Regions from separate parts of the Arthrobacter sp. 3Tela_A genome, predicted to be linked through region 2. Evidence: riboswitches for the same ligand, from Rfam matches in the RefSeq annotation. Region 2 holds a riboswitch; each other region holds the start of a gene.

Region 1 (7,311 bases), on a different contig from region 2:
CAGTATTGCGCTGTGGGTTCCCTTCAACGAGGGCTGGGGGCAGTTCGACGCCGCGGACATCGCCGGCGAACTCCGGGTCCTGGACCCTACGCGCAGCATCGACCATGCCAGCGGCTGGCACGACCAGGGCGCCGGCGACGCCAAGAGCCTGCACATCTACGCCGTTCCGTTCCGGATCCGCCGCCGGTGGCAGCGCGACCCGCGTGCCATTGTCCTCTCCGAGTACGGCGGCTTCAGCCTTCCCCTGGACGGGCACACCTGGAACAGCAAGGTCTTCGGCTACGGCAAGACCCTGCACACCCGGGCCGAGCTGGAACGGGCGTACACCGCGCTGCACCGTACGCAGATTGAGCCTGCCCTGCGGGAAGGCCTTGCCGCTACGGTCTACACCCAGCTCACCGATGTCGAGGATGAGGTCAACGGCCTGCTCACCTACGATCGGAAGGTGCTCAAGGTCGATCCGGAGGCTGTCCGCGGGCTGAACGCTGAGCTTGTCCGGTCCTTCGGCGGGCCAGCTGCGGTTTACCAGCTGAATTGAACCGTCATCGGGGTCTTCGTTGCTTTCTCCGGGTGAGGCCCGCACGGAGCAGGATCTGCAGCAGTCCCTCAGGATGTGAGGAAGGTCTGACGGCCTCGCTCCATGTCCATCGCACGAATCCGACGCCCGTGGCCCTAAGGCGGTCTTCCCGGCGTTTCTCCCGAACGAGCGCGTCCCTCCCCGGCTGCAGGCTTCCCCCGAGGGCTGTGCCGTATTTGACGGCACCGTCGAATTCTCCGACCAATTTTTCCTCCTCCCAGTAGAAATCAGTCCGGCCAAGCAGCCTTCCGTCCGGACCGTGGAACTCGCGCTGCAGTTCCGGGATCGGTAAACCAAGCCGGTACATGAGTGCCCGGGAGTAGGACTCGCCGGGCGATTCAGACCGGGCGTCGGCAAAGTCAATGACCCGGTGAGCCCGTGCCTGTCTGGTGCCCATGGTGAGTTGCCGTGCCAGGCGACGGAGGTCATCCTTTTCCAAGGCAGGCAGTTTCTGCACGTGGTCAATCCGGAGCACATGGTCCATGGCGGGTACGGCCTGTTCGAACGGCAAGTATGCGGCCATGTCGATGACAGTCTGGGCCCGGGACGTGACCGGTATGCCGTCCACAGCCGTTACGGGTTCAAGCAGACGGCGATCTGCCCAGCGCAGATCACCCCGGGAGCGTCCATGCGCCGGGCCGGATGCCAGCATCATGACCTTGGAGTGGGCGCCGATAGTCGGCAGGCGCCACATGACGGCAGCTGACTGCTGAATCAGAATCCTCCCGGGTGTGTGGTCGCCTGCCACCGCTGCGAGCCGGACACGATCACGCTCCCAGAGCGCGAGTTTCTGCCACTGCTCCGCAGGAACGTATATGCCGCGTCTCAGGCGAACCAGCTCACCGGCAGCGCACTTGCGGGCCAGATCCCGGCGGCTCGTTCCATCTAAGTCGGCCTGCGCTGAGAGCAGGAAAGTGATCGGCATGGACTAACTCTGCCGATTGGGGAGCCGTTCGGTAGGTCAGTACGCCGGCTTGTGGAAAACGACTGCCGGCACAGCAACTGTGAACAGTGCCTGGGGAAATGACACGCCGAGTTCCCAAGCTGTGATTCTGAGTGGCTGCCCGGCCGACGGCCGGATTGAACCGGCCTGGCATGAATTGAAAACCCTCCATTTGGGGTCTCTCCTGCCAGCTCGGGACTTTCCTGCCACGGCGCCGCGGAGGGTAGTCCCAAACCGGCAGGGATGTCTCGAAGTGCAGGGAAACGGCCGTAGACGGGTGTCCCAAGCGGCAGGGATGTCTCGAAGTGCAGGAATCCGGAGAAGAGATCTCCCGCCAAACGGAAATCGCTCCGGTTCGGGGAACACGCAGTTCCCCAAACCGGAGCGATTGTCACAAACCGGAGCGAATCCAGCAGAACTAGATCTCGACGAGACCCTTCTCGGTGGCAAAGGTGACAGACATGATGCCCGGCGTGCCCTTGGGGGAGACCCAGGTGACATCCACGGACTCCAGCGGCTTCTCAACCGGCATGCCCAGCCACTCGGTCACCCGCGCGGCCGAACCGGCGATGGTGAGCGACTGCAGCGAGACGGTGCCTTCGAAGGCGCGGGAGGGGTGGAGGTCTGCCTTGTCTTCATCCCAGCGCAGCATGTAGGGGACCTGCGGGTCGGCGATCAGGCCGTTGATGCCAATCTGGCGCCAGGTGAGTTCCTGTCCGTCGGGGAACTTGCGGTTGCCGGGAACGGAGGAGCGGCCAAGGCGTTCTTCGAAGGGAGCAAGGTCCTCAACGGCGACGCACCAGCCCATCCAGCCGCCGCCGGCTTCGGAGCGCGCGCGGACGGCCTGCCCAAATGGGGCCTTGTCCGACGCGGGGTGGTTCAGTACTTCAACAACCTCTACATACTGGTGGTTGGCCAGCGGGAGGATCATGTTGCGGGTACCAAAACGGGGATGGACTCCGCCCTTGACGAAGTCGGTTCCCAGGGCAGCGGCAATGCGTTCCGTAGTGGCCAGCAGGCCGTCGGATTCGCAGGCATATGAGACGTGATCCAGGCGCATGCGAACATCTTGGCACGTTGTGACCTATGTCTCGACTAAGGCAAGCCTAAGCGGCGTAATCAGCAGATTTTCACGCTGCGTCATATGGGTTGCGCAACTGCTGAGGGGTTGGTTCTATAGGTACAGGTCATGAGTGCCAGCAGATAGCCCCGGCTTGCTGGCCGGCAACCCTCCAACCGCGGTGGGGTGCCCCGGGTGAAGACCTGGCCGTACGCAAACAGGCGTGCCGGCAAGCGCGGGCCACACGTGTCGCTCCGGTGTATTCCGGACCCGACCCTGTGGGGCCCCTGGTCATAAAGGGAGCACAATGTCTGCCAACTGGTCCTTCGAAACCCGCCAGATCCATGCAGGTCAGGAGCCCGACGCCGTAACCGGCGCCCGCGCCCTGCCGATCTACCAAACCTCGTCCTTCGTTTTCCCCAGCGCCGAAGCCGCAGCGAACCGGTTCGCGCTGGCCGAACTGGAGCCCATCTACACCCGGATCGGCAACCCCACCCAGGAAGCGGTCGAGAACCGGATCGCGTCCCTGGAAGGCGGCCTCGGAGCCCTGCTGCTCGCCTCGGGCCAGGCCGCCGAAACCTACGCCATCCTGAACCTCGCCCAAGCCGGGGACCACATTGTGGCCAGCCCCAGCCTCTACGGGGGAACCTACAACCTCTTCAAGCACACGCTGAAGAAGTTCGGAATCGACGTCAGCTTCGTCGCGGACCCGGACAACCTGGACCAGTGGCGGGAAGCGGTCCGGCCCAACACCAAGGCCTTCTTCGGCGAAGTGGTTTCCAACCCCCGCCAGGATGTCCTGGACATCGAGGGGATCTCCGCCGTCGCCCATGAAGCAGGCATCCCGCTGATCGTGGACAACACCCTGTCCACCCCGTACCTGATCCGGCCCATCGAATGGGGCGCTGACATTGTGGTGCATTCGGCCACCAAATACCTCGGCGGTCACGGCACCGTAATTGCCGGCGTGATTGTGGACTCGGGCAACTTCGACTTCGGCGCCGATCCGGAAAAGTTCCCCGGCTTCAACACCCCGGACGAGAGCTACAACGGGCTGGTTTACGCCCGCGACCTGGGCGCCAACGGAGTCCTTGGCGCCAACCTCGCCTACATCCTCAAGGCACGGGTGCAGCTGCTCCGCGACCTGGGCTCCGCGCTCTCCCCGTTCAACGCTTTCCTCCTCGCCCAGGGGCTTGAGACCCTGAGCCTGCGCGTGGAGCGGCACGTTGAAAACGCCGTCGCCGTGGCGCGCTGGCTGGAAGCGCACGACGACGTCATTTCGGTTGCGTACGCAGGGCTGGAGTCGAGCCCGTGGTACGAACGGGGCCGCAAGTACGGCCCGCGCGGAACCGGGGCGATCGTGTCCTTCGAGATCGAAGGCGGCGTGGAAGCGGGCAAGCGCTTCGTGGACGGCCTTGAGCTGCACTCCCATGTGGCGAACGTGGGCGACGTGCGCTCGCTGGTCATCCATCCGGCGTCGACGACGCACAGCCAGCTCGGTGCTGAGGCCCAGGCAGCAGCCGGCGTCAGCCCGGGCCTGGTCCGCCTGTCCGTGGGCCTGGAGCATATCGACGACATCATCGCGGACCTCGACGCCGGTTTCCGCGCCGCCAAGGGAGCATGAAGCACAGCGTGACAACCTATCCTCCTGCACCGCAGCACCCTGTCCGTGTACTGGACGGGGTGCTGCAGTATGCCTCGATCGGTGACCTGGCCCTGGAGACCGGCGGCGTCCTTCCGGACGTGGTGCTGGGCTACGAAACCTGGGGCGTGCTGAACGACGAGGCGTCCAACGCCGTCCTCATTCCGCACGCACTCACCGGCAGCACCCACGTGGCCCAGGGCTGCACGGACGAACCCGGCTGGTGGGACGGCCTGGTGGGACCCGGCCGGACCATCGACACCAACAGGTTCTTTGTGGTCTCGATCAACATGGTTGGCGGCTGCTACGGCTCCACCGGTCCGGCATCGGCAGACCCGGACGGGCTGCCCTGGGGATCCCGGTTCCCGTTTGTCACCATTCGGGATTCCGTGCACGCCGAGGCCCGGCTCGCAGACCAGCTGGGCATCCGCCGCTGGCACACCGTGCTGGGCGGCTCCCTAGGCGGCGCCCGGGCCCTGGAGTGGGCCGTGACTGAACCCGACCGGGTGGCCCGGTGTGTGGTCATTGCGGCGACGGCGGCAAGCACAGGTGAGCAGATCGCTTTCGCGCAGGCGCAGGTGGCGGCCATCCGGCTGGATCCGGACTACAACGGCGGCGACTACTACAACGGCCGTGCCCCGCTGGCCGGGCTGGGCCTGGCCCGCCGGATCGCGCACATCACCTACCGGTCCGAGGCGGAACTGCAGTACCGGTTTGGCCGGACACCGCAGCCGGGGGAGGACCCGCTTGGCGCGGCGCTTCCGGCTGAGCGCGGCCGGTACCAGGTGGAGAGCTACCTGGACCACCAGGGCCGGAAACTCGCGGACCGCTTCGATGCCAACAGCTACGTCATCCTCACCGAGGCGCTCATGAGCCATGACATCACCCGTGGGCGAGGGAGCCTGGCCGAGGCGCTCGCAGACACCCAGGCACAGTTCCTGGTCGCCGCGGTGGACTCGGACCGGCTGTATTTCCCGGAACAGTCGTACGAGCTGGCCGCAGCGCTGCCCGGCGAGAACCGCGTGCACCTGATTAGCGCTCCCATTGGCCACGACGGTTTCCTCACCGATGTGCTCCAGCTTCAGGATGTTCTCCGGCAGGACTTCTTCGCCTAGGTACTGCGCGGCACCATGGGGGCATGCGCAGCTCACCGCACGGGCAACCGCCTCCGGCCGAACCAAGACGCCGCCGCGGCATCGGTTTCCTCAGGACCGCCTGCGTCCTTGGCCTGCTCCATGCTGCCTTCAGCCTGTATTGGGCGCTGGGCGGGCAGTGGCTGCTGGCCACGGTAGGCAGCTTCGCCGTGCAGGCGGGGCAGGAGTCCCCGGCAGAGGCCGCTGCGGTGCTGGGCGCCGCCGCACTGCTCAAGGCCGCTGCCGCGGTTCTTCCGCTGGCCGCTGCCTACGGCAGGTTTCCGTTTCCCCGGCTTATCCGTGTACTCAGCTGGGCAGGCGGTGCCGGATTGTGCCTCTGGGGTGCGCTCAACACTGCGGCAGCATCAGCGGTGCTGGCAGGCTGGATTCCCGCCGGCCCGGATGCCGATGTTGAAGGGCTGAAAGGCCACGCCTGGCTGTGGGATCCACTGTTCCTCGCCTGGGGCGCCGCGCTCCTGACCTACCTGTGGCTTTCGCGGCGCAGGCCGGAACAACGGATCCAAACCAAGCCGGCCCCCAACTAGTCCTGGCTGAGCGGCCCGGTCCCTGCCGCTTCGGAGGATCCCTGCGGCATCCGCTTGCCGAAATACGGTCCGGCATCCGGCCGTTTGGGCGAAATGCCGTCGCCGGAGGAACGCCGGCGGACCCGCCGCATTACCCACGGCATGAGGTATTCCCGGGCCCAGAAGAGGTCTTCGGAGCGTGCCGTCCGCCAGTTCTTGGGCGGCAATTCCTTGACCCGGGCCGGTTCGAGCGTGTGGGGCACTCCGAGGGTCTCGAGCACCATGGCCGCGATGCTCTGGTGTCCCATCGGGGAAAAGTGCAGCCGGTCCGGGGCCCACATCTGCTGGTTGCTCAGTTCCCGCAGCGCCCACATGTCTGCGATGACGGCGTCGTGCCGCATGGCAACGGTGCGCAGGTTCTCGTTGTAGATGGCTACCCGCCCGCGCACGCTGCCCAGGACCGGGGTGGCCCCGATGTCCGGACCGGTGAAGAGCACTACGGTGGCACCGGTTTCCCGCAGTTTCGCGATGGTGGCGTCCATGGTCTCGGCCAGCCGGTCGGGGTCGCCGCCGGGGCGGATGACGTCATTGCCACCGGCGCAGATGGTTACCAGATCCGGCTTCAGGTCGATGGCCGGCTGTACCTGCTCCGCAACAATCTGGTTCAGCAGCCGGCCGCGGATGGCCAGGTTTGCATAGGCGAAGTCAGGATGCCCGGCGGCGAGTTCCTCGGCCAGCCGGTCAGCCCAGCCGCGGTTCCCGCCGGGACTCTCAGGGCTTGGATCGCCTATCCCTTCGGTGAATGAATCGCCGATGGCGACGTACCGGTTAAACGGGTGGTTCGGGTGGGCCTGCGTCGGCAGGGGGTCCGGCATCGGGTCAGACTGGGTGGGCGTTGCGGGGTGCTGCGTTGATTCGGTCACCTGACCATGATTGCCCTTGGCGGCTGGCTACGCGACCGTAGGTTGAAGGCGGTGCATGCCAGAATGGGTTTTATGACTGAAAACTCTCCCTGGAACCCTGTTGTGCTCTTCTCCAAGCCGGAGGAAGAGCGTGCCGGAACGCCGCTGCTGGTGCTCTTCCACGGCTACCTGGCCAACGAGGAAGACCTCATGGGACTGGCCCAGTACCTGCCGCAGGAGTTCACCATCGCGTCGGTGCGTGCTCCGCAGGCGCTGGGTCCGGGCTACACCTGGTTCCCGCTGATGCATGAACCGGAGTATTCAGTGGACCGGGTCGTGTCCGCCGTCCAGGACGTTTCGGACTGGCTGGACGGCATCAAGGAGCAGCATTCCAGCGTGAGCCTGCTCGGCTTCTCCATGGGCATGGCCGTGGCCAGCACCTTGCTGCGCCACCGGCCCGAGGAGTTTGCCGCCGTCGTCGGGCTCTCGGGTTTTGTGGTGCCCGCGGAGGGCAGCGGCTTCTTCCACGA
Region 2 (7,311 bases):
GTATGCCGTCACCCCGGGCACCTTTGAGGACGTCGTGGAGTTCGTGGTTCCGGAACTGCAGAAGCGCGGTGCCTACCCCACGGAGTACGCCCCGGGCACGCTGCGGAACAAGCTCTTTGGTGCCGGCGACAAGCTGCCCGCAGAGCACAGGGGAGCCCGGTACCGACTGGCGCCGGCCGTCACGCGCTAGGACTGGGCTTCCGCGGAGGCTGCCCCCGGGGGAGGGCGTTTGTTAGTATCTGCGTATGCACGCAGATACTAATGCTGATGACCTTACTCCCGCGAACGCCTACATTGACGTAGCCGTTGAGGTCTTCCGCCTGCTCGCGGACGCAACACGCATTCGGATTGTGCTGGCCCTGCGTGAAGGCGAACTCTCGGTGAACAACCTGGCCGAAATCGTGGAGCGCAGCCCGGCCGCTGTCTCCCAGCACCTGGCGAAGCTGAGGTGGGGCAAGCTGGTCCGTGTCCGGCAGGACGGGAACCGGGCGTTTTACCGCCTCACGGACGAGCACGCGATGCGGCTGGTGGTCGAAGCTATCCGGCAGGCCGAGCATGCCGTGGACGAGAAGCCCGGGCACCACTCATGATCCGGGTCCTGCGCAATCCCACCTACCGGGCACTGTTCTTCGCCCAGGTATTGGCGTTGCTCGGAACGGGCCTGCTGACCGTTGCCCTGGGCCTTCTTGCCTTCGACCTGGCGGGGGACTCAGCCGGAGCAGTGCTCGGCACCGCTCTTACGATCAAGATGCTGGCGTACGTGGGCGTGGCGCCGGTGGTCGCTGCCCTGGTGGACCGCTTGCCGAAAAAGGCCGTGTTGGTTGGTGCCGATGCGGTGAGGTTCGCGGTGGCACTGGGTCTTCCGTGGGTGACCGAGATATGGCAGGTCTACGTCCTGGTGTTCATACTGCAGTCCGCATCGGCAACCTTCACGCCTGCGTTCCAGTCGCTGATTCCGGGCGTGCTGCCGGATTCCCGGGATTACACCCGTGCCCTGTCACTGTCCCGGCTTGCCTATGACCTGGAATCGCTGCTGAGCCCGGCGCTTGCCGCAGTCCTTCTGACGGTGCTTACGTACAACAGCCTTTTCCTCGGAACCGCGTTCGGATTCCTCTGTTCCGCGGTACTCGTCCTGGCGTGCAGGCTGCCCGCCGCTGAGGCCTCAGGGGACGGTTTCTGGAGCCGGCTTCCGACCGGAATAAGGACCTTCGCCCGCACGCCCGCGCTGCGGTTCCTGATGCTGGCCAACGTGGTGGTGGCAGCCGGAACGGCGATCGTCCTGGTGAATTCCGTTGTCTATGCGCGCGCAGTGTTCAGGCTGGATGACGCCGCGCTGGCACTGGCCCTCGGCTGTTACGGCGTCGGATCGCTGGCTGCGGCCCTGCGTGTTCCGTGGCTGGTGGACCGTTTCGGCGTCATCCGGACGATGCTTGCGGGCTTAGCGGTGATTGTGGCGGGACTGGCAGCAGCCGTCGTCGTGACCGGAGTGCTGGCGGCGGGTCGCGCGGGCTGGCCCGCACTGCTGGCCGCCTGGGCCGTGCTGGGTATGGGAACCTCGCTCGTCAACACGCCCTCATCCCGGCTGCTGGCAGACTCCTCGACGCCGGCCAACCGAAACCTGGTCTACACGGCGCAGTTCGCTCTTTCCCACTCCTGCTTCCTCATCACCTACCCCATAGCGGGGTGGCTGGGCGAGGGCAGCCTGCTGGGTGCTGCGGGAGTCCTGACTCTCCTGGCCGCTGCCGGATTCGCCGCGGCGCTGGCGCAGACAAGGAAGAACGGTGGTTCCGCCTGGCTGCAGCCGGAGCGGTTCGAGCAGCCGCGGGGCATTGACCGGGTAGGAGCACGCTCCTACCGTTGAGGGACCCCCAGCCTCCAGCCAAGGAGAACCTCATGGAACCAGCAGCCACAGGACGCGTGCTTTCCGCCGACGGAACGCCCATTGCCTGGCAACGGCAGGGCCAGGGTCCGCCGCTGGTAGTGGTGGACCCGGTCATGATGGACCGGACCACGTCATCGATGGCCGGTGTGGCGGAACTGCTGGCGGCTGGGCACACCGTTTACACCTATGACCGCCGCGGCAAAGGCGAGAGCGGGGACGGGGAGGAGTACACCCCTGAGTCCGAGGTGGATGACCTGCTGGCCGTAGTGGAAACCGCCGGGGGAGCGGCGGCCCTGCTGGGCACGTCTTCCGGAGCCGTACTTGCGCTGCGCGCGGCGTCGGAGTCCGCTGTCATCTCCAGCGTGATCGCCGTCGAACCGCCGCTTACTGAACCCGGCACGGAAGAACCGGATATGCGGCCCGAGTTGGAAGAGCTGGTGGCAGCAGGTGACCGGGCCGGCGCCATCCGGCTGTTCCAGGAATCCATCGGAGTGCCGGCGGACATCATTGAGGCTTCGGACCCGGGCCCGTTCGAACCCGCAGCGCACACCATCGCCTATGACCTGACCCTGCTGCTTGAAACCGATGTACGGAGCCTGACCGGGATCCGCGTGCCCGTGCTGGTGCTGGCCAGCTCCGGCAGCGATGACCGGCTGAAGGAATGGGCCCGTGAAACTGCCGAGCTGCTCCCCGAGGGGTCCTTCCAGCTGCTGGAAGGCAGCTGGCACGGCCTGGATGACGCGGTGCTCGCCGCTGCCGTGGAGGCTTTTCTGGAATAGGACCGGCGTCGACCGCGTTGCTGCCTGAGCGTAGGGTGAGATCCGGCAGAGAGCTAACCGGTCACAGCAGTCAAGGAGGCACGGCATGGCACACCGCAATGACCCTGAGGTCATCACCAGGCTGCTCACAGCCAAGGGCCGGTGGGCGGTAGTCGGGCTGTCGAACAACCCCGCACGACCGGCTGTCGGTGTGTCCCGGTTTGTCCAGGATTCCCTGGGCATGGACATCGTTCCCGTGAATCTCTCCGGCGAGTCAGTGCACGGCAACCAGGGCTACACCCGGCTGGCCGAGATCCCCGGCCAGGTGGACGTAGTGGACTGCTTCGTGAACTCCGCCAAGGTAGGCAGCATCGTGGACCAGGCCATCGAAATTGGCGCCAAAGCCGTCTGGCTGCAGCTGGGTGTGGTGGATGAGGCGGCGGCGCAGCGGGCCGCGGACGCAGGCCTCGACGTCGTTATGGACACCTGCCCGGTCATCGAGGCCGGGCGGTTCGGACTCTAAAAAGGCCAGGAGGCCGGCATGAGCACTGTCCTAGTGGTGGGCGCGACCGGAGGAATCGGCCGGCTGGTGGTGCAGGAAGCCGTACGGGAGGGGTTCGCCGTCCGGGCCCTGGCCCGCAACCCGCGCAAGGCGGCGGATGTGCTGCCGCCCGGGGCAGAAGTGGTGGAAGGGGATCTCACCCGCCCCGAGACCCTCGAAGGCGCGGTCAGCGGGGTTGACGCGATCATTTTCACGCACGGTGCCAACGGCGGTGAGGACCCGCAGGCCGTGGATTACGACGGCGTGCGCAACGTCCTGCTGGCCCTGAACGGACGCCGGGTCCGGATAGTGCTGATGACGGCGATCGGACTGACGAACCGGACCGCGTTCGGAACCCTGGTGGACTGGAAACGGCGCTCCGAGCGTCTGCTCCGGGCCAGCGGACTGCCGTACACCATCGTCCGGCCCGGATGGTTCGACTACAACGAACCCGGCCAGGGCCGGGAAATCGCCCTGCAGGGAGACCGCCGGCGGACCGGCACGCCTGCGGACGGCGGGATTGCCCGCACCCAGATTGCCGAAGTGCTGGTGCACGCCTTGAGTTCCGACGACGCCCTCGGCAAGACCCTTGAACTCATCGCCGGGGACGGAGAGCCGGTCACTGACTTCGATGCCTTCTTCGCACCGCTCCAGGCCGACCCTCCGGGCACGCTGGACGGAGTGCAGGACGATCCAAACATGCCCCTGGACGAAGAACCGGAAAGCATCCGGGAGGAGCTGGCTGCCATGGGCAGCCGCTAAAGAACCTGGGCTACCCCCGCCGGTCCGCAGGGAGGGATCGGTGGACCTTCCAGGCAGAGAGCATCTGGTCCCGGGTGCCGCCGGGATGTGCGGCATGCCAGTCCCGGGCGAAGCGGTTGAGCTCGAACTGCGGGCCAATCGGAGCGGCTGCCGCGGCACGGGTGGCGTGCCAGTGATCCAGCGCCGCAGCCAGGGTAGCCGTCCCGTCATTGGCGGCGAAGAACTCGCGCATGGGGGCATCGAACCGGAAACCAGGCCCCAGCGCGTTGACGAAGAACTCCCGCAGCACCTGGCTGCAGGGATGTCCCGCCGGAATCACCGTATGGATAGTCAGCGGCGGAACGAGCCGTTGCCGGGAGCGCCGGGGCTTCGCAGCCGGCGCCGGAAGCGGCTTGCCCGCCAGGTAGGCCGCAACCCGTTCGGCCAGCTGTTCCTTGGACCCCGTGGCCGGAATCTGCTGCGCCCGGGCAAACGCCTGCAGCTCATCCTTCAGCCAGTACCACCGGCGGAACTCGCCAGCCCCGAGCGAGGAAGACAGGGCAGGGCGTTCCGGAAGGGTCACGTTCCCATCCTCCCGGATCTGCCCGGAATTCTGTGCTCCCGCGCCGCGAACGGCCCGGTGAATGAATGGCGTGGACCCAGGGAGAGTTCTCAGCGGGTGCGTAACAACGGTGCGTAACAATACGGATTGTGACGCCGGTGGCGTTACGAACCGACGCATAGGGCCGCACGGAGAAATCTTCTGGCCCTGACCGGGTGCAGCCGGTTTAGATAGTGGCGTAACCATCCAGAGCGGCTGAGAGACCTGGCTCCGTGACGCCGCAGCAACCCCCTTCCGCGGGCATACCCGCCGAAGAAGGGTGCTACCGCCAGGACCGATGGAGAAGCACCTGCTCTTAGACGGTCCGCTGCTCCCGTGCCCCGCTGCACGGGCGCCGGGCGGGCGAAGCGGCGTGCACCTCTTCCCGGGCATAGACCGCAGGAGGACAGCATGATCCGTATTGAGAACGTCTCCACCGTCTTTGGAGGCGGTGAATCGGCTTTCACGGCAGTGGACAGCGTCAGCCTTGAAATTCCCAAGGGCAGCATCCAGGGCATTATCGGGTTCTCCGGTGCCGGAAAATCCACGCTGCTGCGCAACATCAACCTGCTGGAACGCCCAACTTCCGGCCGCGTGCTGGTGGATGGAACGGACCTGACCGGGTTGGGTGATGCCGAGCTTCGTGCGGCCCGGCATGAGATCGGGATGATCTTCCAGCACTTCAACCTGCTGAACAACCGCACCGCCGCGCAGAACGTTGAACTCTCGCTGAAGTTCGCCGGCGTGAAGAACGCCGCCGAACGCCGCACCCGCGCACTGGAGGCGCTCGCCGTCGTCGACCTCTCGGAGAAAGCGGGCACCTATCCGGCCAAGCTCTCCGGCGGGCAGAAGCAGCGTGTTGCCATTGCCCGTGCCCTGGCCACGCGGCCCAAGGTGCTGCTGTGCGACGAACCGACCTCCGCCGTCGATCCGAGGACCACTGCCTCCGTGCTGCAGTACCTCAGCGACGTCAACGCGCGGTTCGGGATCACGATCGTGGTGGTCACCCATGAAATGAACGTCATCAAGGCGATTGCGGACAATGTCGCCGTCATGGAGGAAGGCCGGGTGGTGGAACAGTTCGCGCTCGCGGAACTGGCCCGCCCCGGTTTCACCCCGGCCACCGCGATCGGCCGGTACCTGATCTCCGACGAAATCACCCTGGACCGGGCTGCCCGCCGGGAAGGAGCCCGCGTTGCTTGAGCGAATTGCCGAAGTCTGGCCGGAACTGCTCGCCGCACTGGGGCAGACCGGCACCATGCTGCTGGTCGCGATTCCGCTGGCGGTGCTGATCGGCACCCCGCTGGGTGTGCTGCTCTACTCCCTTGGGCCGGACGGGCTGGGGCACAAACCGCGGCTGCACCGCGTCCTGGACTCACTGGTGAACCTGGTGCGTTCCTTTCCGTTCCTGATCCTGCTGATCGCGATCATCCCGTTCACCCGCTTCGTGGTGGGAACAACCATCGGCACCGCAGCTGTGATCGTGCCGCTGACCATTAACGCCATTCCGTACTTTGCCCGGTTCGTGGAGCAGAACATCACCGCGTTGGGCGGCGGCGTGGTGGAAGCCGCCCGCTCCATGGGAGCAACCCGCGGCCAGATCGTGCGGGACGTGCTGCTGGTCGAAGCGCGTCCGGCACTGATCAGCTCGGTCACGATCATGACCGTCAGCTTCATCTCCTACTCCGCGATGGCGGGGCTGGTGGGCGGCGGCGGAATCGGCGACTTCGCCATCCGCTACGGCTACTACCGCTATGAAACCGGGCTGATGCTCACCGCGATTGTGCTGATGGTCCTGCTGGTCCAGGCCGTGCAGCTGGGCGGCTCCTGGCTCTCCCGCCGCGCCGACAAGCGCCTCTAGCCTTCCCGCTCCTATCGAAAGTTACTTCCATGAGCATTCTTAGTACCCGTTTTCCCGGCGGGCGTCCGCGCCTTCTGCTGAACGCCTTCCTGATGAACACCACCAGCCACATCCGCGGCGGCCAATGGCGCCACCCCGATGCCGGGCAGCACCGCTTCAACGAGCTGTCCTTCTGGACAGACCTTGCCCGGCAGCTCGAAGACGCGAAGTTCGACGCCCTGTTCTTCGCCGACGTCGTGGGCCTGTACGGCAACCACGACGGCGGATGGGCCTCCCACGTGCGCCGCGGCCTGCAGGTGCCGGCCAATGATCCGCTGCTGCTGCTCGCGGCACTGTCCGGCGCCACCAGGGACATCGGCCTGGCGGCGACGTCGTCCGTGGTGCAGAGCCATCCCTTCCAGTTCGCGCGGCAGATGTCCACTCTGGACCACCTCTCCGGCGGCCGGGCCGGCTGGAACATCGTCACCTCCGTGCTGGAGAACGCGCACCGCAACTTCGGCAGCGACGGCCTCACCGAGCACGACCGCCGGTATGACTGGGCGGATGAATACACCGACGCGGTGTACAAGCTCTGGGAAGGATCCTGGGATGATGGCGCGCTGGTCCAGGACAAGACCAGCGGTCTGCACGCGGACCCGGACAAGGTCCACAAGATCCACCACCGCGGCGAGCGGTACTCGATCGACGGACCGCACCTGAGTTCACCCTCCCCGCAGCGCACCCCCTTGCTCTTCCAGGCCGGCAGCTCCGGCCGCGGGCAGCAGTTTGCCGCAGCCAACGCCGAAGCTACCTTCATTTTTGCGCCCAACCCCGCCCATGCAGCGAAGGTCGCCGCCGGGGTCCGGGCACGTGCCGTGGACGCCGGGCGGCTGCCCGGGGACGTCAAGGTATTTACCGGTCTGTCCTTTGTGGTGGGCGGAACGGAAG
Region 3 (7,311 bases), on a different contig from region 2:
CGCCTCGGGGTGGCGATTGCTCTCGAGGCCATGCGCATGGTTGAGGAGGGTGTGGCCTCTGCCGAAGACATCGACGCCGCCATGGTTCTGGGCTACAAGCACCCGACAGGCCCGCTGAAGACCACGGACATCGTGGGACTGGACGTGCGCCTGGGCATCGCGGAGTACCTCGCCTCCACCCTCGGCCCGCGCTTCGAGCCGCCGCAGATCCTGCGGGACAAGGTTGCCCGCGGTGAACTCGGCCGCAAGTCCGGCAAGGGTTTCTTCGACTGGAGCTAGTTCTTGCGCCGCTGAGCTCGGCAGCAAGCCCGCATGCTTCGCCTCTTGAGGGAGCATGCGGGCTTGCTGCCGTTAATGCTGCGGACTTGTGGCCCGGGCCTTGCGGGCCGGACCGGGAGCGGGGCGGAGCTGATTCTGGGTCGTTTTGCCTGGCCTGTCCCGCGTCCTGTGTCGCAATAACGCTGCTCTGGGTACGGTTGCTGCGTCCTGTGTCGCAATAACGCTGCCCTCGCCGGTTTGAAGCGACGTTATTGCGCCACTGGATTTCGCAGAGCCGGGCTAAGCGACGTTATTGCAGCACAGGACGCCGGCCCAATCCGACCCAGCTGCATGAACACCGAGCGCAGCCGGAACACCGCTGCGGCCGCATCCTTCACTGAGTGTTTTCCGCCGTGACCGGTAATTTCCTGCCGCCAGGGCGGGCGGGCACGGTGCGCCGACCGGCCCCAGGTACAGATCAGTCAGCGCGCGGCATCGATCCCTGCACGCCATCCGGGAGCCCGTCCTCCGCGCGGCGGATACAGCGCCGCGGCATCGATGCCTGAGGTTTGAAGCAACCAGGAGATCAGGGAATTCGAATTCCACATGTCGCCGCCGGGCATCTTCGCACCCCAGACCAGGCGGGGCACCTGCGGCACCCGGGCCAGCAGCGCGGATGCTTCCGAGCCAGCCATCTCGAACAGCACCGGAGGTTCCGGAGCGTAGGCGAGGTCCGGAATCACACCGTCCTGCCAGCAGCGGACCTCATAGCGGAAGAGCTTCAGTGCCCCGAGACGCTGCGCGCCTACGGACCCGGTTGCCACCACTCCCCGCGGTCCGGAGCCCTGGCCCCACGCCGGCGTCATCTCAATCGTGCAGCGGGTCCCGGCGGTTACTTCCAGGGCTGCATGAAACAGCGGCTGAGGGCGGCGGTGTTCGCGGACGGAGCGCCAGAGCTCCCACCACCGGCTGGTGTGGATCACCACGTGCCCGCCCGCGCCCACGGGGAGCCACCACAACCGCACCTGGGCCTGCTCCATTTGCTGCCTCTCTGGTTCCAGGCTCCGCCTATGCCCGGGCGACGGGCTGCTGCAGCTCAGTCACCCAATCTGCCTGGTCCTTGGACTCTGACCGCAGATACACCTCACGGCACGGGCCTGAGAGGGTGAAACCGCGGGCGATGATCTCGGCATGCACCGCCTGCCAGCTCTCGCCGATGTGCTCCATCGAGCCAAGGTGAACGCCGCAGACCGCAGCCGGAACCGCGGGCAGGTCAGCTGCCTCCGCGCCGTCGGGCACCGGACCCGAGTGCGCGAACCCGGCGGTGATCCGCAGACCGTCCTCGCCCATGTCGTACTCCGCTACCGGCACACCGCCGGGCACGCCGGCAGGGACCAGGATTGCGGCAACACTGTCGAAGAGAGGCCCGACGACGCCCGGGACCTCGGGCTGTTCGGCCACCACGGCGCTGCGGGCAGCGAGCCGAATGGCAGGAAGTGGCTTTTCAATGATCTCGATCTGGGACATGGCATTTTCCTTTTCAATGAGGTGGAGCCTGCGCTCGACGTCGATGAGCCGTGCAGCCGCTACCCTCGCCTCTTCCGCGACCTCTGCCCGCCGCAGGCGCAGCAGGTCAGCGATCCGGCCCGAGCCCACCCCGGACGCGAGCATCGCGGAAATATCGTCCAGGCCGAAGCCCAGGGAACGCAGGGCCACAATCCGGTGCAGCCGTTCAAGCTGGGACGGATCGTAGGAGCGGTAGCCGCTGAACTCATCCACGTGGGCGGGCACGAGCAGGCCGGCGGTGTCCCAGTGCCGCAGCATGCGGTGGGTGACCTGACCGATCTGCGCGAACGCTCCAATGGATAACATGATCCAGTTCTCCTGCCTTCCACAGTGTCAGAGTCAAGTATTGCTTCCGGACGGCTCTTCGAGGGCGCGCACCCTGCAGTTCCGCCTACGCTGGGAGCATGGGGAACCCGCCGAACCGCAACGTCGACTGGGAAGGTGCCGCCAATGCGCGGGACCTGGGTGGAGTTCCTGCGGGCAACGGGCGCATCCAGCCCAGCCGGCTCTACCGGATGGGCCGCTCCGAATGGCTCACCGCCCGCGGTTGGCAGCAGGCATACGATGCCGGTGTCCGCACGGTGATTGACCTGCGCAACGCGGCGGAGACCGGCCGGAGGGACACCGACCCGGTGGTGCCGCCGTCGGCAGTCCGCGGCATCCGGTTCCTGAACCTTCCCACCCAGGAACCCGACGATCCGGACTTCACGGCACTGACCGGCCCCTACATGAGCTCACCGCGGTTCTACGCCGAGAATTTGCGCCGCTGGCCGGAAAAGTTCGCGGCAATTGCCCGTGCCGTCGCTGATGCGCCGCCCGGCGGCGTCGTACTGCACTGCTCAGCCGGGCGCGACCGCACCGGGCTGGTGACGGCGCTGCTGCTTGGCGTGGCCGGCGTGCGGCCGGCGGACATCGCCGCCGACTACCGTGCTGCCCTGACCGGCATCAATGACTGGCACCGAACCCAGCAGCAGCCGCGGGAGCGCCCGCTGGACGACGCCGAACTGGCGGCCCGCGCCGATGCCGCGGAGGGTGAGCTGCTGGGTTTCCTGCAGGAATTCGACGCCGCTGCCTACCTGCGCCGGGCCGGAACCGGGGAGGAAACCCTCGCCCGGCTCCGCTCCCGGATGCTCGGCTCCTCACCGAGATGACAGAAACTGCACGATACAGCGGGCGCTCATACGGGCAGTTTCTGCCATCTCGATGGGGCGAGGAGCTAAGCGGACCCGTGGTCCTGCATGGTCACGTCATTCCGCGGAACCCGGCCGCGGCAGGGCACCACCCTCTCAGGAGTGGCTAAGTAGAAAAAAGAGCTCCGGTTCCGGCCCTCATAGGCGCCGGGGACCATCAGGGAGGAGTACCGGGTGCACCACTGCGGCTGCCCGGGGGTGGCAGCAAGGGCCTCTGCGACCAAGGGAACATCATGGTGCCACATAAGCTGCTGCTCGCCGTCGAGGACCAGATAGATGAGGTCCAGTTCCGGGTCGGCGTGGACCTCGACGTCGATCCAGTCGTCGTACCTCATGAGGCGGCCGCCGTGGATCCAATGGATCTTGTGGCCGGGGTAGAAAGCCGTGCAGCGCGGGTCACTGGAGGGAATCACAGCGTGTCCTTCGTGGGAGTGTCCTTGCCCGCTCCGGTTGGACGCGGGCCGCTTCGTCATCCGAACCACCCGCCGAACATTGGGGTTGGTGCATGGCCAGTCGGAGCTTTTCCGTACCGGGAAGGTGCGGAGGCCATGTCTCGTGAAGCACTGATTACGTTAGCAGGCACCAGGGACACCGGTACACCCATCGAGAGGGCAGTTGCGGCTCTTTTCAGCCGCGAAAGGAACCGCAACTGGCCTCTCGACGGGTGGTCCGGGTTGAACTCAGCTGCGGCCGCGGCAGTGATGCCCCTTGCCCGGGAGGTCGACGTCCGCAGTGATGGCCGCGAGGTAACCCTCCCGGTACCCCGTGGCGTTGGGATGCAGGTTGGCCTGGGCGGCCTGGCCAAAGATGATCCACGGATCGGCGGAGCCGACGCCGTGCCCGGCGAACTCATCCACCACGTCCACATACGTGGACCGGCGATCCGGCAGCTGCGCGGCCAGGACGGCGTTCAGCGCATCAGTGCCCGCATTGAACAGCCCGGCTGCCTCGGCGGAGAGCAGTCCCGGAACTCCGGCCTCGTCGAAGAGGTGCGGGTACCCCACCAGCACCAGCTCCGCTCGCGGAGCCAGGGCACGCAGCTGCTCCAGCGACTGGCGCATCTGTGGAGCCAGCGTCGTTTCGGCGTACGCCTGCGCCGCCGCGAGAGCGGGAGCGCAGGTCGCCGGAAGCTCAGTGCCGGCGCAGGCCGCTACGACGTCCGTGAAGCGGACATCATTGCCGCCGATGGTCAGCGTCACCAGGTCGGTGTTCCGGTCGATGCTGCCTGCAGCCTGAAGTGCTGCGATTTGCTCCGGCAGGTCTACCGGACCCGCGGGGGCCGGCGGAGGAGTGCTGGCCGCCGTGGCGCCGCCGCAGGTCACGTTGGCATCCAGCTCAACCTTGCGCAGGGCATCCAACAGGGCCGGGTAGCCCTCGGCTGTCCGCCCGCAGGCATCGAGTACTGCGCCGCCGCCGAAGCCGGCTGCATAGGAGTCGCCGAGGGCTACGTAATCAACGGACCATTTCGGCCCGCGGTCCCATCCCTTGTGGGGTCCGTGGTGGCCGCGGTCCCGGTCGGCACCGGCACCCGCAGCGGTCCATGGGGTAGCGTCCGCCGCGGCACCGGCCGCAGGCAGCACCAGAGATCCTGCCGTGAGGAGACATCCTGCGGACAACAGCGCCGCTGCCCGTCCCCATTTGCGCAACCGGAACATGTCCTTGCCTTCCGCCGTCGTGGTCCGCAGTGCAGTGCTGCGTAGCGGACCACGCTAACGGCCGTGCTTCCACGGCGGAACACGAAGGCGGCGCAGCGGCACCCGCAGGCGAAATGTTGAGGACCGGCACACTCCCAGGTGATGTGCCGCACGGCACTCTCATGTAGGCTGGATTCATTACCGACCGTCCGGTCAGTTATCGGCCTGCGCTGCAGCTGCGGCCAGCCGGCCCGGACTGGCAAACGAACGTCCAGTATCGAAAGGGTCCGTCAACGATGACCTCAACCGCCATAGACGTGCAAGTCGTCCCCAGCTTCGTCCAGGACGAATGGTGGACCCCGGAGAACACCTCCGCCAGTTCCACCGAAGTCCGTGATGCCTCCACCGGCGAACTGCTCGCCCTGGTCAGCACCGACGGCCTGGACACCGCTGCCGCCGTCGAGCACGGCCGCACAGTGGGCCACCGCGGACTGGCCGGCCTCACGTTCCACCAGCGAGCCCTGAAGTTGAAGGAACTGGCCCAGTACCTCAACGGCCGCCGTCCCGAACTCTACGAAATCTCCGCCCGCACCGGCGCTACCAAGATCGATTCCCTCGTGGACATTGACGGCGGCATCGGCGTGCTCTTTACCTTCGGCTCCAAGGGCCGGCGCGAACTGCCGAACTCCACCGTTGTGATTGACGGAACCCCGGAGGTCCTGTCCAAGGACGGCTCCTTCATCGGCGAGCACATCTACACGTCCATCCCGGGCGTCGCCGTACAGATCAACGCCTTCAACTTCCCGGTCTGGGGCATGCTGGAGAAGTTCGCTCCGGCCTTCCTCGCCGGTGTTCCCACCATCGTCAAGCCCGCCACCCCCACCGGCTACCTCACCGAAGCCGCCGTGCGCATGATGGTCGAATCCGGCATCCTGCCCGCCGGCTCGCTGCAGCTGATCTCCGGATCCGCGCGTGACCTGCTGGACCACCTCGACTACCGGGACATGGTCTCGTTCACGGGCTCGGCGTCGACCGCCAACAAGCTGAAGAACCACACCAACGTCATCGAAGGCGGCGTACGCTTCACCAGCGAAACCGACTCGCTGAACGCCTCCATCCTGGGCCCGGACGCTGTTCCCGGAACCCCGGAATTCGACGCGTACGTGAAGTCGCTGGTCACCGAAATGACCGTCAAGGCCGGCCAGAAATGCACCTCTATCCGCCGCGCCATCGTGCCCAAGGCCCTGGTGAACGACGTCGTCGCTGCCGCTGCCAAGCGCATCGAAGAGCGCGTTGTGCTCGGCGACCCGCGCGCCGAAGGCGTCACCATGGGTGCCCTGGCCTCGGTTGAGCAGCGCGACGGCGTCCGCTCTTCCGTCCAGACGTTCCTGGATGCCGGCGCCAAGATCGCGTTCGGCAGCCTGGATGCCCCGGAAACGGTACAGGCTGACGGCAGCCGCGGCGTCGTTGAAGACGGTGCCTTTATGGCACCGGTGCTGCTCACCTGGGACGATCCCAACGCTGAGGCACTGCACTCGGTTGAAGCGTTCGGTCCGGTTTCCTCCGTGGTCGGCTACGAAGACACGGCCGACGCCGTGCGGCTGGCTGCCCTGGGCGGCGGCTCGCTGGTTGCCACCGTCTGCAGCAACGACCCGTCAACGGTCCGCGAAGTTGTTACCGGCATCGCCGGCCACCACGGCCGTGTGCACGTGCTGAACCGGGAAACCGCCCGCACCTCCACCGGCCACGGCTCGCCCGTCCCGCACCTGGTCCACGGCGGACCCGGCCGTGCCGGCGGCGGCGAGGAACTCGGCGGCATCCGCGCCGTCAAGCACCACATGCAGCGCACCGCCATCCAGGGCTCGCCCAACATGCTCACCGCCATCACCGGCGTCTGGCACACCGGCGCAGACCAGAACTTCGACGAAACCCACCCGTTCCGCAAGGACCTCGCCACGCTGAAGATCGGCGACGCGATGGCCTCGGAGCTGCGCGAGGTCACCCTCGAAGACATCACCGCGTTCGCAAACAGCACCGGCGACACGTTTTACGCGCACACTAACCAGGAAGCTGCCGAGGCGAACCCGTTCTTCCCGGGCATCGTGGCGCACGGCTACCTGCTGCTCTCCTGGGGCGCCGGACTGTTCGTCGAGCCCGCCCCGGGGCCGGTACTGGCTAACTACGGACTGGAAAACCTGCGCTTCATCACTCCGGTGGCCGCGGGTGACTCCATCCGTGTGACGCTGACGGCAAAGCGCATCACCCCGCGTGAGACCGACGAGTACGGAGAGGTTGCCTGGGACGCCGTCCTGCACAACCAGAACGACGAGATCGTGGCCACCTACGACGTGCTCACCCTCGTGGAGAAGAAGCGCGCCTAGCCTCCTTCACCCATATACATCGAGAGGCCAGTTACGGCTTGTTTGGAGCACCAAACGGGCCGTAACTGGCCTCTCGATGTAGGGGGAGATCCAGATACCGAGAACGGGATCAGGGCTTGCCGTGCAGGCCGTCGAACATCATTGAAATGATGTCGTCGGCGAGCTTCTCCGCGCTCAGCGAGCCGCCGGGCTTGTACCACTCAACGATCGAGTTGATTGTTCCGAACAGCAGGCGGGTAGTGGTCCGGGGATCGATGTCGCTGCGCAGGGAGCCTTCGGAGC
Region 4 (7,311 bases), on a different contig from region 2:
CTCGTTGGGCACGCCGATCTTGTCCCGCCAGATGGCGCGTGCCTCGTCGTCGCGCTCGTCGCCGTCTTCGTAGACGGTGACCCAGAGCCGTTCGGGATCGAGCCCGTAGCCGCCCTCTGCCACGGGGCTGGTCAGCAGCTCCCAGGCGAAGGTGATGGCGTCTTCCTTGAAGTAGTCACCGAAGGAGAAGTTGCCGGCCATCTGGAAGAAGGTGCCGTGCCGGGCCGTCTTGCCGACCTCTTCAATGTCAGCGGTGCGGATGCACTTCTGGACGCTGGTGGCGCGGCTGTACGGCGGGGTCTCACGCGCGGTCAGGTAGGGAATGAAGGGCACCATGCCCGCAACGGTGAACAGCAGCGACGGGTCGTTGCTGACGAGCGACGCGGAGGGAACGACCGTGTGGCCCTTCCTGCTGAAGAAATCCAGCCAGCGGCGTGCGATCTCGTGGGACTTCATGGTGTTTCTTACCCTTCTGGTAAATCAATTCCGCGCAGGTCAGTGCGGGGTGGGGAATGTCAGCGGCGGGCTGAGGACATGGTCTGGGCCACCGTGTCCGTGGTGTCCAGGCCCAGGGCGGAACGGAGTTCGCCTTCACGCTGGGTCATGGCGTCACGGAAGGCGTCAGTGAAATCGTGCAGGGCGTCGGCGGCAGTGCCGACGGCGCGGTTCAGGCCGGCCGGGCCGAGGCTCTCCTTGGCGTCAGAGATGCGCCGGACTGCGATCACGCCGATGGTGATGCCGATCGACATCCAAAAGACACGCTTAATCATGTGCTGCTCCTGTAGTGGACTGCATGGCGGCGGAAGGCCCTAGCGGCTGCGGCGGCCGCGCCCGGCGGGGCGGCGGGAGGTCAGTGCGGTGCGGACTCCGTAAGTGAAGGCGGAGACCTTGATCAGCGGCGAACCGACGGTGGCGGCGATCAGGGACGTCAGCGCGGAAACGTTGGCCGACGCGTCGGAGACGTTCGAGGAAATGCCGTCAACCTTCTGCAGCTGCAGGTTCGTGGTGGAAACCGTGGTGGTGACCTCGTCGATCAGCGGGGTGGTTTCATCACTGAGGGTCTTGATCGATCCGCGAAGCTCATCGAAGACCTTCCCAAGCTTGAGGAGCGGGACGGCCAGCAGCGCAACCAGCACGGCAAAAACCCCGGCTGCGATCAGACCGGCAATATCTCCACCTGACATGGTTCTCCTTGGGTTGTTTTCGAAGAGTTTCCGCTATGTACCTTACCCATTGACGGGACAGGACACTTACTTGGCGGCGGCGCGTTCCCCCGTTCAGGGCCTGCGCACGGCCGCCGGGAAACGAAACAGCCCCCGGGCCGGGGCCGCGGGCTGTTCCATTTCGCCATACCTCCCGCAAAAGCGGGAAGAGAGTCGAATTAGCGTGCGTAGTATTCCACCACGAGCTGCTCTTCGCAGGTCACGGGGATTTCCGAGCGCTTCGGGCGGCGAACCAGGCGAGCCTGCAGCTTGTCCAGGGAGACATCCAGGTAACCCGGAACAGCGGGCAGGACGTCGCGGTGGGCGCCGGCAGCGGCAACCTGGAACGGCGTCATGGTCTCGCTGCGCTGGTGCACATGGATGAGCTGGCCTTCGGACACGCGGAAGGACGGGCGGTCCACGCGGGCGCCGTCAACCATGATGTGGCGGTGCACAACAAGCTGGCGGGCCTGGGCGATCGTCCGGGCGAAGCCGGCACGCAGCACGAGGGCGTCAAGACGCATCTCGAGAAGCTCGATCAGGTTTTCACCGGTCAGACCGGCGGTGCGGCGGGCTTCTTCGAAGACACGGGTCATCTGTGCTTCGCGTATGCCGTACTGTGCGCGCAGGCGCTGCTTTTCGCGCAGGCGGACTGCGTAGTCGCTGTCCTGCTTGCGGCGTGCGCGGCCGTGCTCACCCGGGGGGTAAGGCCGGCGCTCGAAGTACTTTGCTGCCTTGGGGGTCAAAGCAATGCCGAGGGCGCGCGAAGCGCGAGCCTGACGGCGTGCACGTGTTGAATTAGCCACGTTCACCTTTCACTGTTTTGGCGGTTTTGCCGCACGCACCGGGAAAACCCGCCGTGCACGGCTAATACGTAGTCACTGGCCTCCATTAGGGAGAGCTCCGGCCAACCGCTGCCTTCTGCTGCAACGCAGTTACCGGACACAGTTCCACCGCATCCGGAAGTGAATCCGGTCGGTTGGTGGGATTGTCCGGCAGTGCGCTTGCCAGTCAACCATCAATCCTAGCATGCACCCGGACTTGTGGCGGGCCTGGTGGCAGGCCCGCCGGACGGGCTGGATGGCGCGGTGGCCGCTACTGGCCGCTACTGGCCCGCTACTGACCGCGGATGATTCCGCGCAGGCGTTCCAGCCGGGCTGAAATGTCCCGTTCGGCGCCGTTGGCCGTGGGTTTGTAGTAGTCCTTGCCCACCAGGTCATCCGGCGCATACTGCTGTTTCGCCACCCCATGCGGCTCATCATGCGAATAGATGTAGCCCTTGCCGTGGCCCAGCTGCTTGGCCCCGGGATAGTGGGCGTCGCGCAGATGCGGCGGTATGCCCTTGCCGTACCCGGCCCGGACGTCCGCCGTCGCGGCACCAATCGCCTTGTACGCGGCGTTCGACTTGGGGGCGGTGGCTATGTGCACCACAGCTTCGGCCAGGATGAGCCGGCCCTCCGGCATGCCGATCAACTGCACGGCCTGGGCCGCGGCGACGGCGGTCTGCAGCGCCGTCGGGTCCGCCATCCCCACGTCTTCCGCGGCGGAGATCATCAGCCGGCGGGAGATGAACCGCGGGTCCTCCCCCGCTTCCAGCATCTTGGCCAGGTAGTGCAGGGCGGCGTCGACGTCGGAACCGCGCAGGGACTTGATGAAGGCGCTGGTGACGTCATAGTGCTGGTCCCCTGCCCGGTCATAGCGCAGCGCTGCAACGTCGAGGGCCTGCTCCGCATGTGCAAGTTCGACCGCGGGCACGGTAACGTCAGGGTCCCGTTCCGAGTAGGCAACGCCGGCGGCGGCTTCCAATGCGGTCAGCCCGCGGCGGGCGTCCCCTGCGGCGAGGCGCACCAGGTGCTCCAGCGCCTCTTCACTGAGTTGAACCCGGCCCGCCAGGCCCCGCTCATCCTCGACGGCGCGGACCAGCAGTCCGGCGATGTCCTCCTCGGTGAGGGGCTTGAGCGTCAGCAGCAGGGAACGGGAGAGCAGCGGGGAGACCACGGAGAAAGACGGATTCTCCGTAGTGGCGGCGATCAGGACAACCCAGCGGTTTTCAACACCAGGCAGCAGGGCGTCCTGCTGGGCCTTGTTAAACCGGTGGATCTCGTCCAGGAACAGAACGGTGGTGATGCCGTGCAGATCCCGGGCGGTCAGCGCCTCGTCCATGACCCGGCGGACGTCCTTGACGCCGGAGGTGATCGCGGACAGTTCCACGAACTTACGGCCGGGCCCGCGGGCTACAACGTGCGCCAGTGTTGTTTTGCCGGTGCCCGGAGGACCCCACAGCATCACGGACGAAGGGCCGGCCGGGCCTCCCTGAGGTGCTTCGGCGAGGGTCCGCAGCGGGGAGCCGGGCGCCAGCAGGTGCTGCTGGCCCACTACCTCGTCCAGAGTGCGCGGGCGCATCCGCACCGCAAGCGGGCTGCGCGGGCGCTGCCGGGCGTCGCCCTCTGCCGCGGCGCCGTCGTCGTCCTGCTGGTCCTGATCCTCACCGCTGTTGAACAAGTCATTCACGGTTCAAGGCTACCCGTGCCATCGAGATGACACTTACGGCTCCTTTCAGCGCTGAAAAGAGCCGTAAGTGTCATCTCGATGGGCATGATGCACTAGATGGACTGTTAGAGGGAAACGGAGCCGTCGATGCAGGTGACGGACTCGCCGCCAACCCAGATCCGGCCTTCGCGGGTGAACACCCGGACCAGGCCGGAACGGTGGACGGCGGTGCCCTGGGTGACCGTGTAGCGCTCCTCGGCAATTCCATCGCCGATCAGCCACTGGGCGAGTCCGGCATTAAGGCTTCCGGTGACCGGATCCTCGGAGACTCCGAGTCCGGGGGCGAAGGCGCGGACCTCGAAGTCAGTCTCCGCTGACTCCGGCTGCGGGCCAATTACTCCCACCCGCAGGTCGCCGATTGCGGCATGGTCCGGCCGCAGTGAGAGGACCGTCTCAGCGTCCGGCAGCAGAAGTCCCAGCCAGCCCGGTCCGTTGTCCACCCACTGGTGGCCGCGGACCTGGTCCGGCGTGAGCCCGAGCGCGGCCGTCACACGGGCCAGTGTCCCCTCCTCCACAGGCCCGGTGCGGATCAGCCGAGGTGCTGCAAAGGCGGCCAGGCCTGCGTTGACCCGGAGCGGCACCAGCCCAATTCCGCACTCCTGAACCACTAGACCCGGCTTCATCGGCGTATTTCCGGCCTCGGTCCACGCGTGGCACGTTCCCAGGGTGGGGTGCCCGGCGAACGGGATTTCGCCGCCCGGGGTGAAAATCCGCACCCGGTAGTCGGCCTCGTCCTGCGTCGCCGGGAGGATAAAGGTGGTCTCGGAGAGGTTCGTCCAGCGGGCGAACTGCAGCATGGCCTCGTCGTCGAGGTCTTCCCCGTCCAGGACCACGGCCAGCGGGTTGCCCTGGTACGGCTTGCTGCCGAAAACGTCTACCTGTTTGAACCAGCGTTGTCTCATGCGGACACTGTAATAGCTGGCCGCACGTGCGCGGCAAAGCGTGCCGATGGTGTCCGCTAGGCTCTGCGCATGAGAAACGGAGCGGGCTCCCGCAAACCCGTTGCAGCAGCTGCGGCCGCACTGGGCGGTTCAGCTGAGCTGGTGGACTTCCTGATCCCGCTGTGGGCAGGGATTGAGCTCGGCCTCTGCAGCGCAGCCATTGGGATGCTCATCGCTGTGGAGTTGACCGTCTCGGTGGCAGCGCGGCCCCTGGCCGGCCGGCTGGCCGACACGTTCACCCGGACCCGCGTCGCAGCAGCGGGCGCGTTCCTCTACGCCCTCAGCTGCCTCGGTTACGCTATGGCTGGCTCCTGGCCCTGGGCAGTGGCAGCGGCGGCTGTGGGCGGTATTGGCGGTGCGCTCTTCTGGATAGCCGTCCGTGCCGTCGCCGCCGAGTCTCTGGACACCGATTCGGGTTCCCTGGCCGGGCTGCTTTCCTCTGAGTCCTTCGGGTCCTGGTTCTTTTGGATCCCGGCTATGGTGCTGCTGCCGACCATCGGATTCTTCGGCGTCTTCATTGCGCTGGCCGTTGTCTGCCTGGCGGCCGCCCTCTGGCTGCTGCTGGTCCGCAGCGCGCCGCCCCGGGTCCAGGACGATCCGCGCGGCAGGGCGAAAGGCTCCGGCCTGGGACCGCTCCTTTTCCTGGCCGGTTTGACGGCAGTGGCCGAGGCCGGTGTGGGACTGCTGCTCCTGCTGCATCTGCAGAACGCAGTCGGTCTGGAGGTCTACCAGATCGCACTTGTCTACCTGCCCGGCGGCATTGCGCTGACGGTTCTCCCCCGGGTGCTGCACCGGTTCACCGAGCGGCGCGGGCGCCGGACAGGTTACATCGCGGCGTCGACTGCCTCGGCCGTGGCCGCAGTCGGCCTGGCATTCACTCCGTCTCCGCTGCTCATCGCTGCGCTGTGGGTACTAACGTGTGCTTCCTGGGCGCTGTTGATTCCGATGCATGGAGCGGTAGTGGCTGAGGCCGGCGATCACCGGCTCGGCCGCGGAATGGCACTCCTGAGCAACGCGGGACTGATCGGTGCCGCCGCAGGGTCCCTGCTGGCAGGCTTCCTTTACGACGGCGCTCCCTGGCTCCTCTCCTGCCTGGTGCTGGGCGCTGTCATCCTCAGCGGGGCCGCGCTGGGTCCCATGGTCCTGCACCGGATGGGTGTTCGGGACAGGCCGGACAATCCAGCCGTGGCGCCTGACCCCGTGGAAACAGGAAACAGGCCGGCAGCCGGTTAGGTACCCCGTTACGAAGTGTTGCCCTGCATGGCCGGAATGTGACGGTCGTTTGCCCCGGGACACCCCGGCTCCTAGATTGGTAGCCAGAATCAAGAGTTCCAGCCACAGGCCCTGGCCGGCTGGACGGCAACCCTCTCGCCGTAGCGGGGTGCTCCAGGTGACGATTCGGCCGTTCCGGTGGATCTCCCGGTCCGGCAAGTACAGCGTCAGCCTCCACGGTTCCGCACCGCAGGCTGCGCCTCAGGCAGAGGAATCTCCATGGCACTTGAAACTGATCTCCAGCCGAATGCACTGCGTCAGGCCTTTGGGCGTTTTCCGTCCGGAATCGCAGCGCTCTGCGCCGAAGTGGATGGTGCACCGCAGGGAATCGTGGCCTCTTCCTTCACCGTCGGAGTCTCGATGGATCCGCCCCTGGTGATGTTCGCGGTGCAAAACACCTCCCGCACCTGGCCGCTGCTTCGTACGGCAGGCCGGATCGGTGTATCCATCCTGGGCACAGGGCACGACGGCGTCTGCCGCCAGATCGCTTCCCGCGACGGTGACCGCTTTGCCGGGCTGAGCCTGCACGAAGCCGACACCGGTGCCCTGTTCCTGGACGAGGCCGCCCTCTGGCTCGAAACCTCGGTTGAGAACGAGATTCCGGCCGGGGACCACGCCGTCGTTCTGCTTCGCGTGCACGGCTACTCCACCCACGACGGCGCACATGAGCCGCTGGTCTTCCACGGGTCGGCGTTTAGGAATCTCGCGGTACCCGCGTTCGTCTGAGTCGCCCGCCCTCGCAAAACGCTCCGTTTTGGGAAATCGCTCCGCCGCGCCGCGGAGCAAACAGCACAAACCGGAGCAGCTTGGGGCAACCCATGCCTATCGGATCCACCCGGGCGACTCACTAAGCTCAAATAGTGACTCCCGAAACTCCCGTATCTGCCCGCCCGTTTGCCCAGGTTGATGTGTTCAGCCCCGAACCCTTCGGCGGCAACCCGCTCGCCGTCGTCCTTGAATCCTCCGGACTCAGTACCGCCCGGATGCAGCGATTCGCGAACTGGACCAATCTGTCCGAGACCACCTTCCTGCTGCCCCCGGACGATTCGCAGGCCGACTACCGGGTCCGGATTTTCACCCCCACTGAGGAACTGCCGTTCGCCGGGCATCCCACCCTGGGCTCTGCCCAGGCCTGGCTGGAAGCCGGAGGAAAACCCCGGCAGGAGGGCATCCTCGTCCAGGAATCCGCTGCCGGCCTGGTGCGGATCAAAACGGACGACGGCGGCCGGCTGGCTTTTGCGGCTCCGGCGCTGACGCGGTCGGGACCTGTTGCCGAGGAGGTGCTGGACCGCGTTGCGGCAGGCCTGGGACTCTCCCGGCAGGCGCTGCGGGACGCTGCCTGGCTG

Evidence for each region. A riboswitch is a leader RNA that binds a small molecule or an ion and turns the genes downstream of it on or off. The one in region 2 is predicted to bind S-adenosylmethionine.
Region 1: it holds a riboswitch for S-adenosylmethionine, as region 2 does, so the genes downstream of both, TVC13_RS16110 (bifunctional o-acetylhomoserine/o-acetylserine sulfhydrylase) here and TVC13_RS14720 (methionine ABC transporter ATP-binding protein) in region 2, are expected to answer to the same signal.
Region 3: it holds a riboswitch for S-adenosylmethionine, as region 2 does, so the genes downstream of both, TVC13_RS02010 (hypothetical protein) here and TVC13_RS14720 (methionine ABC transporter ATP-binding protein) in region 2, are expected to answer to the same signal.
Region 4: it holds a riboswitch for S-adenosylmethionine, as region 2 does, so the genes downstream of both, TVC13_RS17500 (flavin reductase family protein) here and TVC13_RS14720 (methionine ABC transporter ATP-binding protein) in region 2, are expected to answer to the same signal.

Annotation. Positions count from the first base shown of each region.
Region 1 is NZ_JAXIOM010000070.1:11,310-18,620, reverse strand. Features, by position in the region: partial or broken gene TVC13_RS16125 (hypothetical protein) at 1-538, shown strand, start outside; gene TVC13_RS16120 (hypothetical protein) at 543-1,502, opposite strand; gene TVC13_RS16115 (VOC family protein) at 1,939-2,580, opposite strand; SAM riboswitch class IV at 2,706-2,822, shown strand; gene TVC13_RS16110 (bifunctional o-acetylhomoserine/o-acetylserine sulfhydrylase) at 2,888-4,204, shown strand; gene metX (homoserine O-acetyltransferase MetX) at 4,201-5,337, shown strand; gene TVC13_RS16100 (DUF3995 domain-containing protein) at 5,361-5,900, shown strand; gene TVC13_RS16095 (SGNH/GDSL hydrolase family protein) at 5,897-6,754, opposite strand; gene TVC13_RS16090 (alpha/beta hydrolase) at 6,875-7,311, shown strand, end outside.
Region 2 is NZ_JAXIOM010000057.1:4,234-11,544, reverse strand. Features, by position in the region: gene TVC13_RS14755 (LLM class flavin-dependent oxidoreductase) at 1-190, shown strand, start outside; gene TVC13_RS14750 (ArsR/SmtB family transcription factor) at 246-590, shown strand; gene TVC13_RS14745 (MFS transporter) at 587-1,861, shown strand; gene TVC13_RS14740 (alpha/beta fold hydrolase) at 1,894-2,661, shown strand; gene TVC13_RS14735 (CoA-binding protein) at 2,747-3,163, shown strand; gene TVC13_RS14730 (SDR family oxidoreductase) at 3,182-3,943, shown strand; gene TVC13_RS14725 (hypothetical protein) at 3,954-4,505, opposite strand; SAM riboswitch class I at 4,724-4,828, shown strand; gene TVC13_RS14720 (methionine ABC transporter ATP-binding protein) at 4,935-5,726, shown strand; gene TVC13_RS14715 (methionine ABC transporter permease) at 5,719-6,384, shown strand; gene TVC13_RS14710 (LLM class flavin-dependent oxidoreductase) at 6,414-7,311, shown strand, end outside.
Region 3 is NZ_JAXIOM010000003.1:73,644-80,954, forward strand. Features, by position in the region: gene TVC13_RS01990 (3-hydroxyacyl-CoA dehydrogenase family protein) at 1-279, shown strand, start outside; gene TVC13_RS01995 (hypothetical protein) at 741-1,298, opposite strand; gene TVC13_RS02000 (MerR family transcriptional regulator) at 1,327-2,130, opposite strand; gene TVC13_RS02005 (tyrosine-protein phosphatase) at 2,229-2,975, shown strand; gene TVC13_RS02010 (hypothetical protein) at 3,041-3,427, opposite strand; SAM riboswitch class IV at 3,443-3,575, opposite strand; gene TVC13_RS02015 (SGNH/GDSL hydrolase family protein) at 3,695-4,594, opposite strand; gene paaZ (phenylacetic acid degradation bifunctional protein PaaZ) at 4,945-7,029, shown strand; gene TVC13_RS02025 (TetR/AcrR family transcriptional regulator) at 7,139-7,311, opposite strand, start outside.
Region 4 is NZ_JAXIOM010000090.1:2,371-9,681, forward strand. Features, by position in the region: gene alaS (alanine--tRNA ligase) at 1-456, opposite strand, end outside; gene TVC13_RS17470 (hypothetical protein) at 516-770, opposite strand; gene TVC13_RS17475 (DUF948 domain-containing protein) at 810-1,184, opposite strand; gene rpsD (30S ribosomal protein S4) at 1,382-2,008, opposite strand; gene TVC13_RS17485 (replication-associated recombination protein A) at 2,319-3,713, opposite strand; gene TVC13_RS17490 (PhzF family phenazine biosynthesis protein) at 3,818-4,654, opposite strand; gene TVC13_RS17495 (MFS transporter) at 4,724-5,926, shown strand; SAM riboswitch class IV at 6,014-6,133, shown strand; gene TVC13_RS17500 (flavin reductase family protein) at 6,185-6,691, shown strand; gene TVC13_RS17505 (PhzF family phenazine biosynthesis protein) at 6,826-7,311, shown strand, end outside.